Roseateles amylovorans: one gene and its partners. The protein of the gene in region 2 interacts with the protein of the main gene of each other region in a pairwise test. Links are inferred from orthologs where the notes say so. Each region holds a gene or a part of one and is shown on either strand. Other genes may lie near its edges. The genes, in order: lysA, N4261_RS19740 and secB.

What was found.
Region 1: the proteins of N4261_RS19740 (region 2) and lysA interact in binary tests that used the Escherichia coli proteins (3 or more experiments, as listed by UniProt). The link is inferred for Roseateles amylovorans from one-to-one orthologs.
Region 3: the proteins of N4261_RS19740 (region 2) and secB interact in binary tests that used the Escherichia coli proteins (3 or more experiments, as listed by UniProt). The link is inferred for Roseateles amylovorans from one-to-one orthologs.

The regions. Positions count from the first base shown.
Region 1 is NZ_CP104562.2:1,641,190-1,644,312, forward strand. What follows is about bases 17-2,985. They hold lysA (diaminopimelate decarboxylase), read left to right. Parts: upstream 17-854; coding sequence 855-2,117; downstream 2,118-2,985. Other genes in these bases: N4261_RS07105 (LysR family transcriptional regulator), read right to left, coding at 17-629; ahpC (alkyl hydroperoxide reductase subunit C), read left to right, coding at 2,927-2,985. In the rest of the region: more of N4261_RS07105, read right to left, coding at 1-16; more of ahpC, read left to right, coding at 2,986-3,123. UniProt on the Escherichia coli protein: Specifically catalyzes the decarboxylation of meso-diaminopimelate (meso-DAP) to L-lysine. Is not active against the DD- or LL-isomers of diaminopimelate.
Region 2 is NZ_CP104562.2:4,756,381-4,759,351, forward strand. Bases 73-2,889 are described here. They hold N4261_RS19740 (response regulator transcription factor), read left to right. Parts: upstream 73-1,037; coding sequence 1,038-1,742; downstream 1,743-2,889. Other genes in these bases: N4261_RS19735 (efflux transporter outer membrane subunit), read right to left, coding at 73-892; N4261_RS19745 (HAMP domain-containing sensor histidine kinase), read left to right, coding at 1,745-2,812; N4261_RS19750 (hypothetical protein), read left to right, coding at 2,884-2,889. Outside these bases: more of N4261_RS19735, read right to left, coding at 1-72; more of N4261_RS19750, read left to right, coding at 2,890-2,971. UniProt on the Escherichia coli protein: Response regulator member of the two-component regulatory system CpxA/CpxR which responds to envelope stress response by activating expression of downstream genes including cpxP, degP, dsbA and ppiA.
Region 3 is NZ_CP104562.2:5,368,270-5,371,165, forward strand. What follows is about bases 84-2,825. They hold secB (protein-export chaperone SecB), read right to left. Parts: upstream 1,818-2,825; coding sequence 1,350-1,817; downstream 84-1,349. Other genes in these bases: N4261_RS22270 (NAD(P)H-dependent glycerol-3-phosphate dehydrogenase), read right to left, coding at 212-1,222; grxC (glutaredoxin 3), read right to left, coding at 1,962-2,222; N4261_RS22285 (rhodanese-like domain-containing protein), read right to left, coding at 2,326-2,745. Also shown: N4261_RS22265 (Bug family tripartite tricarboxylate transporter substrate binding protein), read right to left, coding at 1-36. UniProt on the Escherichia coli protein: One of the proteins required for the normal export of some preproteins out of the cell cytoplasm. It is a molecular chaperone that binds to a subset of precursor proteins, maintaining them in a translocation-competent state.

The DNA of each region.
Region 1 (3,123 bases), 3.1 Mb from region 2 along the record:
AAGATGGCATCGAACTGCCGGCGATAGGGATCCTCGGCCGACAGGCTCACAAAGCGTTCCCCTTCGAAATCACGCGGTTCCAGCACCGCCTTCGCGGACAGCCGATGCCCAGCCGGGAGCACGCAGACTTCATCGAGCGCCACCAGCGTTTCGCTCTGGGTGCCCGGCACGGCGGCGCTGACTTCGCTCAAGCCGAGGTCGAAACGCTGCGCCGCCATCCATTCCTCCAGCAGCGGTGATTCCTGCGGCGTCAGTGACAGGCGGGCTTCGGGATGCCGGGTCAGCCAGCGCTGACTTGCTGCCGGAAGCAGCGCGTGCGCCAGGGCGGGTAGCGTGAGCACCTGCAGGCGCTCATCTTGCGCACGGCCCAGGGATTGGGCTCTCGCGACGACTTGATCCAGCCCGTGATAGGCCCGCTGGACCTCGTCGAACAATGCGAGCGCGCGGGACGTCGGTCGCAAGCGGCCGGCGGACCGTTCAAACAGCGCGTAGCCCAGCAAAGATTCCATCCGAGCCAGCTCCCGGCTCACGGTGGGCTGTGAGGTGAACAGCAACTGCGCGGCGCCGGTGACGCTTCCCGCCGTCATCACGGCGCGGAACACTTCTATGTGGCGATGGGTGAGGGACATGGGTCGCGCTGATCGAGCAGAAGAAGTCGAAGCTCAATCACCTGAGCCGGATCGGCACGAGCATATCAATCCTGAATGCCATCGCGAAACAAAAGCATTTGATTGAATGGCATGGAGCGACGATGCTCCAGCAGGCTTCTGCATCGGTCTCCTGCCCGTCGGATCGATGGCGCTGCGGCGTCGATGCGGATCCTTCCCCAACATGCAAGCCTGCACCCCATCACCATGCCTCAAGCCCTCAGTCCCGCCCGCGCCCAGCGACTTCTGCAACTCACGGCGCGCTACGGCACGCCACTGTGGGTGTACGACGCGGCCGTGATCCGGGAACGAATCGCCGCACTCCGGGGCTTCGACACGGTGCGGTTCGCACAGAAGGCCTGTTCCAACACCCACATCCTGCGACTGATGCGGGAGCAGGGTGTGAAGGTGGATGCGGTTTCCCGCGGTGAGATCCTGCGCGCGCTGGCAGCCGGCTACACGGTCGGCCAGGGCGATGACGCGGTGCATTCGGGCATCGTCTTCACGGCGGACCTGCTGGATCGGGAGACGTTGGAGACCGTGGTGGCGCACCGGGTACCGGTCAACGCAGGGTCTATCGACATGCTGGCGCAACTGGGCGCGGTTTCTCCGGGGCACCCGGTGTGGCTGCGGCTGAATCCCGGCTTCGGGCACGGTCACAGCAACAAGACCAACACCGGCGGCGAGCACAGCAAGCACGGCATCTGGCATGAACAGTTGCCCCAGGCGTTGCAGGCCATCCGGGAGCAAGGACTGACCTTGATCGGGCTGCACATGCACATCGGCTCGGGCGTGGATTACGGGCATCTGGCGCAAGTCAGCGGCGCCATGGTCACGCTGGTCCGGCAGGTGCAGGCGGCGGGGCATGATCTGAAGGCCATCTCCGCAGGGGGCGGGTTGTCCATTCCGTATCGCGATGGCGAGGCTGGCATCGACATCGACCACTACTTCAGCCTGTGGGATGCGGCGCGGAAGGAGGCAGAGTCCGTGATCGGCCATGCGCTGGCGCTGGAGCTGGAGCCGGGGCGCTACCTGGTGGCGGAATCGGGCGTGTTGCTGGCTGAGGTGCGGGCGGTGAAGGCCCAGGGACGGCAGCACTTCGTGCTCGTCGACGCGGGCTTCAACGAACTCATGCGGCCGGCGATGTACGGCAGCTTCCATGCCATGAGCCTGATTCCCGCGGACGGCCTTTCCCGACCCTCGCAGGCCACGGTGGTGGCCGGGCCGCTGTGCGAATCCGGCGACGTCTTCACCCAGGGCGATGGGGGTGTCGTCCTCACTCGCGACCTGCCGCAGGCCCGGGTCGGCGACCTGCTGGTCATTCACGACACCGGGGCCTATGGGGCTTCCATGTCCAGCAACTACAACAGCCGTCCGCTGATTGCCGAAGTGCTGATCGATGGTGACGAGGACCGACTGATCCGCCGCCGCCAAAGCGTCGACGATCTGCTGGCGCTCGAGCGCTTTTAAGGACTGCCTGCCGAATCTGATACGGATGACGTGGCGGGTCCCACCCGCCCATACCCATCGGCTCACCATCGAGCCCATGGAATGCCGCGCCATGGCCCGTGGGTGGCGGCGCTTGGCCGTCTCAGGTGCTCGGGGTGCCGCGTCCCATCTTCCATTTCAGACCCCACCTTCAACTTCCAGCTTCTGTCTCCCATCTCCCATTTCCCATCTTCGATCTCCGGCGATCCGTCATCCGTCATCCGACCACGGACATTTGTGATGAGTGGGAGTGGTGGCTGGGGGTTGAAGGTGCTGGATGGGGGTATATCGGATCAGGGGGACCGGGGCCCCGTTTGCGGAGGTATCAGGAATGAATTCGGCGGACGTTAGTCCGACGAAGAAGGGACACGGAGCAAACGGGGCCCCGGTCCCCCTGATCGTGCTGGGTGGTGTGGTGGCCGGGTGCCTGATCGTGCTGGGCGGTGGGGTGGCCGGGTGCCTGATCGTGCTGAGTGGTGCGGTGGCCGGGTGCTTGATCGTGCTGGTCGGTGGTGTGGCCCGTTGCCTGATCGCGCTGGTTGGCGGGATGGCTGGGTGCCTGATCGTGCGAGGTCGTGTCGTGCCTGGGGCTCTACGACTGGCGCTGGCGACGGACGGCTTGAAATCCCGCCCCGCATGATCTATCAACGTTGTCTATCGACCAAATGACAGTCGATAGTTCCGATCAATAGCCAATGGCAATAAGCCTCATTGGGGAATTCAAAGCCGCCAGTGGGGGGATGCTCCTATGATCCAACTCATCCCATCCACCCTTACAGCGAGACGAAAACATGTCCCTGATCAACACCCAAGTTCAGCCCTTCAAGACGCAAGCCTTCCACAACGGGAAGTTCATTGACGTGACTGAAGAGTCGCTGAAGGGCAAGTGGTCCGTGCTGATTTTCATGCCGGCCGCCTTCACCTTCAACTGCCCGACTGAAGTCGAAGACGCCGCTGACAACTACGCCGAGTTCCAGAAGCTGGGTGC
Region 2 (2,971 bases):
CCGCCAGTTCGCGTTCCAGCGAGACCACGTCGGGACGCTGACGCACCACGTCGGCGGGCAGGCGGTCCACACTCAACTCGGCAGGCTGGGGAATCACCGAGCTCCCGGCCAGTTGGTCTCGCAACGACGCTTCCTCCTGACCCGTCAGATAGACCAGCGCCTTGACCTGAATCGCGCAATCGGCCTGCTGGCGCAGCAGGGTGGATCGGCCGCTGGCCAAGTTCGCCCGGGCCAGTGCGCCGTCGGACGGGGCGGACAAGCCGGCCTGCACCATGGCCGCGGTGGCGCGCTCGGTGGCGGCCAGCGACTGCCATTCGCGCTCATACAACTGGGCCAGCAGCCCGCAGGCCCGGTATTGGACATAGGTGTCCGCCACCTCGGCGGCCAGCGAGATGCGCGCCTCGTGCCAGTCCGCCTGACGCGCCTCGACGCGCGCCGACGAGGCCTCGCTCATCCGGCGGATCCGACCCATGAGATCGATTTCCCAGCTCGCATCCAAACCGGCGCTGGCCATGCGGGTGATCGCGCTCTGGGTGCCGGTGAGCTGCTTGCTGCGACTCGCGTTGCCTGTGCCGGTCAGGGACGGCAGACCGCCGGCGCGGTCCTGGATCAGGGTGGCGCGGGCCTTCTGAATGCTGGCCCAGGCCTGGGTCAGTGTGGGACTGTCGGCCTCGGCCCAGGCGATGAGCTGGCTCAGCGCGGGATCGTGAAACTGCGACCACCAGTCGGTCAGCCCGCCGACCTGTCCACCATGCGGCAGCGGTGCCTGCCAGGACGATGCGGCGGCCTGCGGCGGCCCGGAATAGGTCGGGCCCACGGCACAGCCGGCCAGGGCCCAGAACAGGACGGTCGCAACGACGGCCCGCTCTGAAAGGATGAATGCTCGGATCATGGATTTACCTGCTCGCCGGATGCTAGTGAGCAGGTCCGTTAACCGGGCGCGCCCTGCGTTAAGCTGGGTAAATGCCTGCGGTGCCACGCCCATGCAGGCGTCGCCGAACGGGATACTTCCTTCCTTTTTTCACGGAACAAGGCCGATGAACAAGGTCCTGATCGTGGACGACGATGTCGACCTGACCGCGATGCTGTCGCAGTACCTCGTGCGAGAAGGCTTCGAGGTGGATGCGGTGCATGACGGCGAGGCCGGCGTCCTGGCGGCGACGAGCACCGCCTACAGCATCGTGATCCTGGACATCATGATGCCGCGGGTGTCGGGCATCGAGGCGCTGCGCCGCATCCGCAGCAGCAGCCTCGTGCCGGTGGTGATGCTCACCGCCCGCGGCGACAACATCGACCGCATCGTGGGCCTGGACATGGGCGCCGATGACTATGTGCCCAAGCCCTGCACCCCCGGCGAACTGGTGGCGCGCATCCGGGCCATCCTGCGGCGCACGGAGGCCCGTGCGGCCACGCTCTCGCCGCTGGGTCCGCCCGCCTCCAAAATGCTTCAGGCCGGCCCGTTGCAGCTGTGGCCGGGCAGCCGCAGGGCACTCTGGCAAGGCGAGCCGCTGGATCTGACCGGCACCGAGTTCACGCTCTTGGAGATCCTGATCCGGCATGCGGGCCAGCTGATCAGCAAGCAGGACATTTCGCAGCAGGCCTTCGGCCAGCCGCTGGCGCCGTTCGATCGACGCATCGACGTCCACATCAGCAGCATCCGGCAAAAGCTCGGCTTGCGCGCCGATGGGCAGTCCTGGATCCAGAGCGTGCGCGGGCGCGGCTACCAACTGCTGGAGGATTGATCATGGCGGGCACCCGGCGCACCGGACGCCTGTTCTGGAAGTTCTTCCTGTCGCAATGGGCCGGAATGACCTTGACCCTGGTCTGCGTGACCTTCTACTTTCACCTCACCGGCCGTCGTCCACCGCCCAACGATGCCGAGATGATGCTGCTCTTCGGCCTGGTACCGGTCGTGCCGCTGGGCTCGGTGCTGGTCACGATGCTGCTCACCAGCGCGGGGCTGGCATGGTATTTGTCACGTCCGATCCGCCATCTCAGTTGGGCCCTGCACCGGGTGGCCGAAGGCCATCTGGATACCCGGGTGCAGGACCGCATGGGGCGGCGCAATGATGAGATCGTCGACCTGGCCGGCGATTTCGACCGCATGGCGAGGCAGCTCCAACAGGTCACCGAATCCCGCAACCTGCTGCTGCACGACATCTCGCACGAGCTCAGATCGCCGCTGGCGCGACTGCAACTGGCCATCGGACTGCTGCGGCAATCCCCGGAGCAAACGGATGCCATGCTCGACCGCATCGAGCGGGAGAGCCAGCGCCTGGACGCCTTGATCGAGGAACTCCTGACCTGGCACCGCCTGGAAGCCGGCGCGGGCTTCACGCCCGCGAGCCGGATCGATGTGCTGGACCTGCTCCAGGCGATCGCCGAGGACGCTCAGTTCGAAGCCCAGGCCCAAGGCAAATCACTCCGGCTGGAAGCGCAGGGCCAGTTCGTGGCCGAAGTGCATGGCGAGCTGATCTACCGTGCCTTCGAGAACGTGATCCGCAATGCGATCAAGTTCACCTCGGCAGGCAGCGAGGTGCAGGTCAGGGTCGAGATCGATGCCGCCACCGACAGCCTGAACTGCTGGATCGAAGACCAGGGTCCAGGCGTGCCGCCGGACATGCTGGACAGGATCTTCGAGCCCTTTGCGCGAGTGGCCGGGTCGGAGAATGTGCAGGGCGTGGGCCTGGGCCTGGCCATCGCCCAGCGCGCCTTTGCCCTGCATGGGGGCGAGATCCGTGCACAAGCGCGGCCAGGGGGCGGATTGACGATGCGGATGGCACTGCCCAGGAGCCATATTTACCCAGCCTAACCTTGGCGAACGGCAGGCAACGGATGGCGTCCCTAGCATCGGCGCACCGTCAGACCGCCGAGCGCCAGCGCATGAGATCACCGTTTCGAACCTCGCTGCCCTTGTGGCGGGACTGGCTGATCGTCTCCCTTCATCTCTACGCAAGGATCCTGGTGCTGC
Region 3 (2,896 bases), 610 kb from region 2 along the record:
GACCGCGTAGGCCGCTGTCGCACGGCTGAACCCCACCCTGCCCGCCCCGTGCAATCCCGCACCGGCCAAAAGGCGCAAAGCGCTCCCGACGGGGCCGATCGCGCCGATGCGGCTGAGCGCTCCGAACACGGCGCGTCGACGGCCGGGTTGTTGCGGATCCGGTGGTGGCGAACCGCGCGGAATCACGATGCGGCGCCGGTCATCGCCCCGATCACCATTCGGCGCGGGCTTGGCGACCCATCAGAGCGTCCATCGCGCCCTGGGTGTCCAGCCGGCCTTCCAGCACGTCGACCACCGCGGCGGCGATCGGCATGTCGACCTGCAGGCTCCGGGCGCGCGCCAGCACGGTGGGCGCGCTGTAGACACCCTCGGCCACATGCCCGAGCCGCTGCAGGATGCCGGGCAGGTCCAGGCCCTCGGCCAGCAGCAGACCGACGCGCCGATTGCGCGACAGGTCGCCAGTGGCCGTCAGCACCAGGTCGCCCAGGCCGGCCAGGCCGAGCAGGGTTTCCGTCTGGGCGCCCAGGGCCAACGCCAGGCGCTGCATTTCGGCCAGGCCTCGGGTGATCAGTGCGGCGCGGGCATTCAGGCCCGGGCCCTGATGGCCTCGTGCCTCGGCGGCCAGCCGCAGGCCATCGGCGATGCCGACGGCGATCGCCATCACGTTCTTGACGGCGCCGCCCACCTCCACGCCCACGGGGTCGGCCGAGGAGTACACCCGCAGCCGATCGCTGTGAAAGGCCTGCACGCCCAGTTGCGCCAGGGCCGCGTCATGCGAGGCGGACACCAGCGCCGTCGGCTGCCCCGCCGCCACTTCCTGCGCGAAGCTGGGGCCCGACAGCACGCCGGTCGCCAGATGCGGCACCACCTCGCGGGCAATCTCATGCCCCAGGCGACCGGTGCCGGCTTCGAAGCCCTTGCACAGCCACAGGCAGCGTGTGCCCGCCGGCAGATGGCCCAGCATGCCGCGCAAGGCGGCCATGGGCGTGGCGATCACGATCAGGCCGTCGCGGCCGTGGGCCAGCGCGGCATCGAGTTGATCGGTCAGGCCGAGCGTCTCGGGCAGAGGCGCATCGGGCAGATAGCGCGCATTGCGCCGGGCGCTGCGCATCGCGGCGATGCCGGACGCATCGCGGGCCCACAACAGCACCTCATGGCGCGCACTGGCGGCAATGGCCAGCGCCGTGCCCCAGGCGCCAGCACCGAGAACGCTGATCTTCATGCGGAACACTTCATCGTCGAGTCGGGCGCGAGCCCCAGACAACAACGCCGGCCGGTCGGCCCGGAAGGGGCCGTCCGGCCGGCGCCTCGTCCCGGCACACGCGGCGCCGGGGCGGATTTCAGTTCGCTCAGTTCGGCGCGGATTCGCCGTTGGTCTGCTGAGCCATCAGTTGGGCCTGCTGCGCTTCGAACATCGCCTGGAAGTTCACTTCGGTCAGCAGCACCGGCGGGAAACCGGCACGGGTGCAGACGTCGGAGACGATTGCACGCAGGTAGGGATAGATCATCTGCGGGCAGACGATGGACAGGATGCCCTCGAGCTGCTCCTGCGGCAGGTTGCGGATCTCGAAGATGCCGGCCTGCTTGGCTTCGATCAGGAACAGGGTCTTTTCTTCGACAGTGGTCGTGACGGTGGCGGTCACGCTGACCTCGAACAGGCCCTCGGCCACCGGTTCGGCGGCCAGCGAGAGCTTGATGTCGACCTGCGGCTGGGCCTGTTCCAGGAGGATCTGCGGAGCGTTGGGCTGCTCCAGCGACAGATCCTTCAGGTACATGCGCTGAATCTGGAACACGGGGGTGTTGGTGTCGTCTGCCATGTGGGTCATCCAAATGAAAAAGCCCGCCAGCGGCGGGCCGCGGCGGGCATTATGACCGAGGGGGCCGCGCACTCGCGAAAGGGCCGCCCCGGGACCGGCGCGGTGATGTGACCGCGCGTTTCAGACGTGAGCCCGCAACGGGCCTCAAGCGCCTTGCAGCAGCGGTTGCAGACCGCCGCGCTGATCCAGCGCGATCAGATCGTCACATCCGCCGACATGGGTATCGCCGATGAAGATCTGCGGCACGGTGCGACGACCGGTGAGCTCGATCATCGAATCGCGTTGAGCCGGATCCAGGTCCACGCGGACTTCCTCGATCTGCTCCACGCCACGTTGCTTGAGCAGCGACTTGGCGCGCACGCAGTACGGGCAGACCAAGGTGGTGTACATCTTCACGGCGGCCATCGCCAGTTCTCCAATAGGTCGAATCGAGGATCGAGGCGGTGTCCGCCTCAGCGTCGAGACAGGCTCGACGACAGGGCGAACGCCGATGCAGCCGTCAGGGCGATCAGGCTGCGGACTTCTCGATCGGCAAACTGGCTTCGCGCCAGGCGGCGAGACCGCCGCTGAGCGCCACCACGTTTGCATAGCCCTGTTTGCGAAGGATGCCAGCGGCGCGCGAAGCGCGTGTGCCGCTCTTGCACATCAGCACCACCGGCAGGGCCTTGTTGGTGGGGAGTTGCTTGATCGGGTCGGTCGTGCCAGTGAGCACCGACAGCGGCACATTGCGCGCGCCGCCCGCATGAGCCGCCGCGAATTCGTCGGGCTCGCTGACATCGATCAGCACGCCCTTTTCGCGATTGATCAGCCGCACGGCTTCCGCCGTCGCGATGCCGCCCGCCTTGCCGCGCACCGACGTCCACAGCAACAAGCCGCCGGACACGAGGGCCGTCAGCACCAGATACCAGTTGTCGATCAGAAACTTCAAGGCCAGGTCCGGAGGATCAAAAGCGCGGATTATAGGAACCGAACCGACTGAGCGCCCGTTCGGACCGCCCGCGCCGCGATTCCGGCGATGCGCCCGCAGGCGCCCGCAGGCGTGCGGACGGGAGGCCGGCGCGTGTGCGGCGGCATGACCG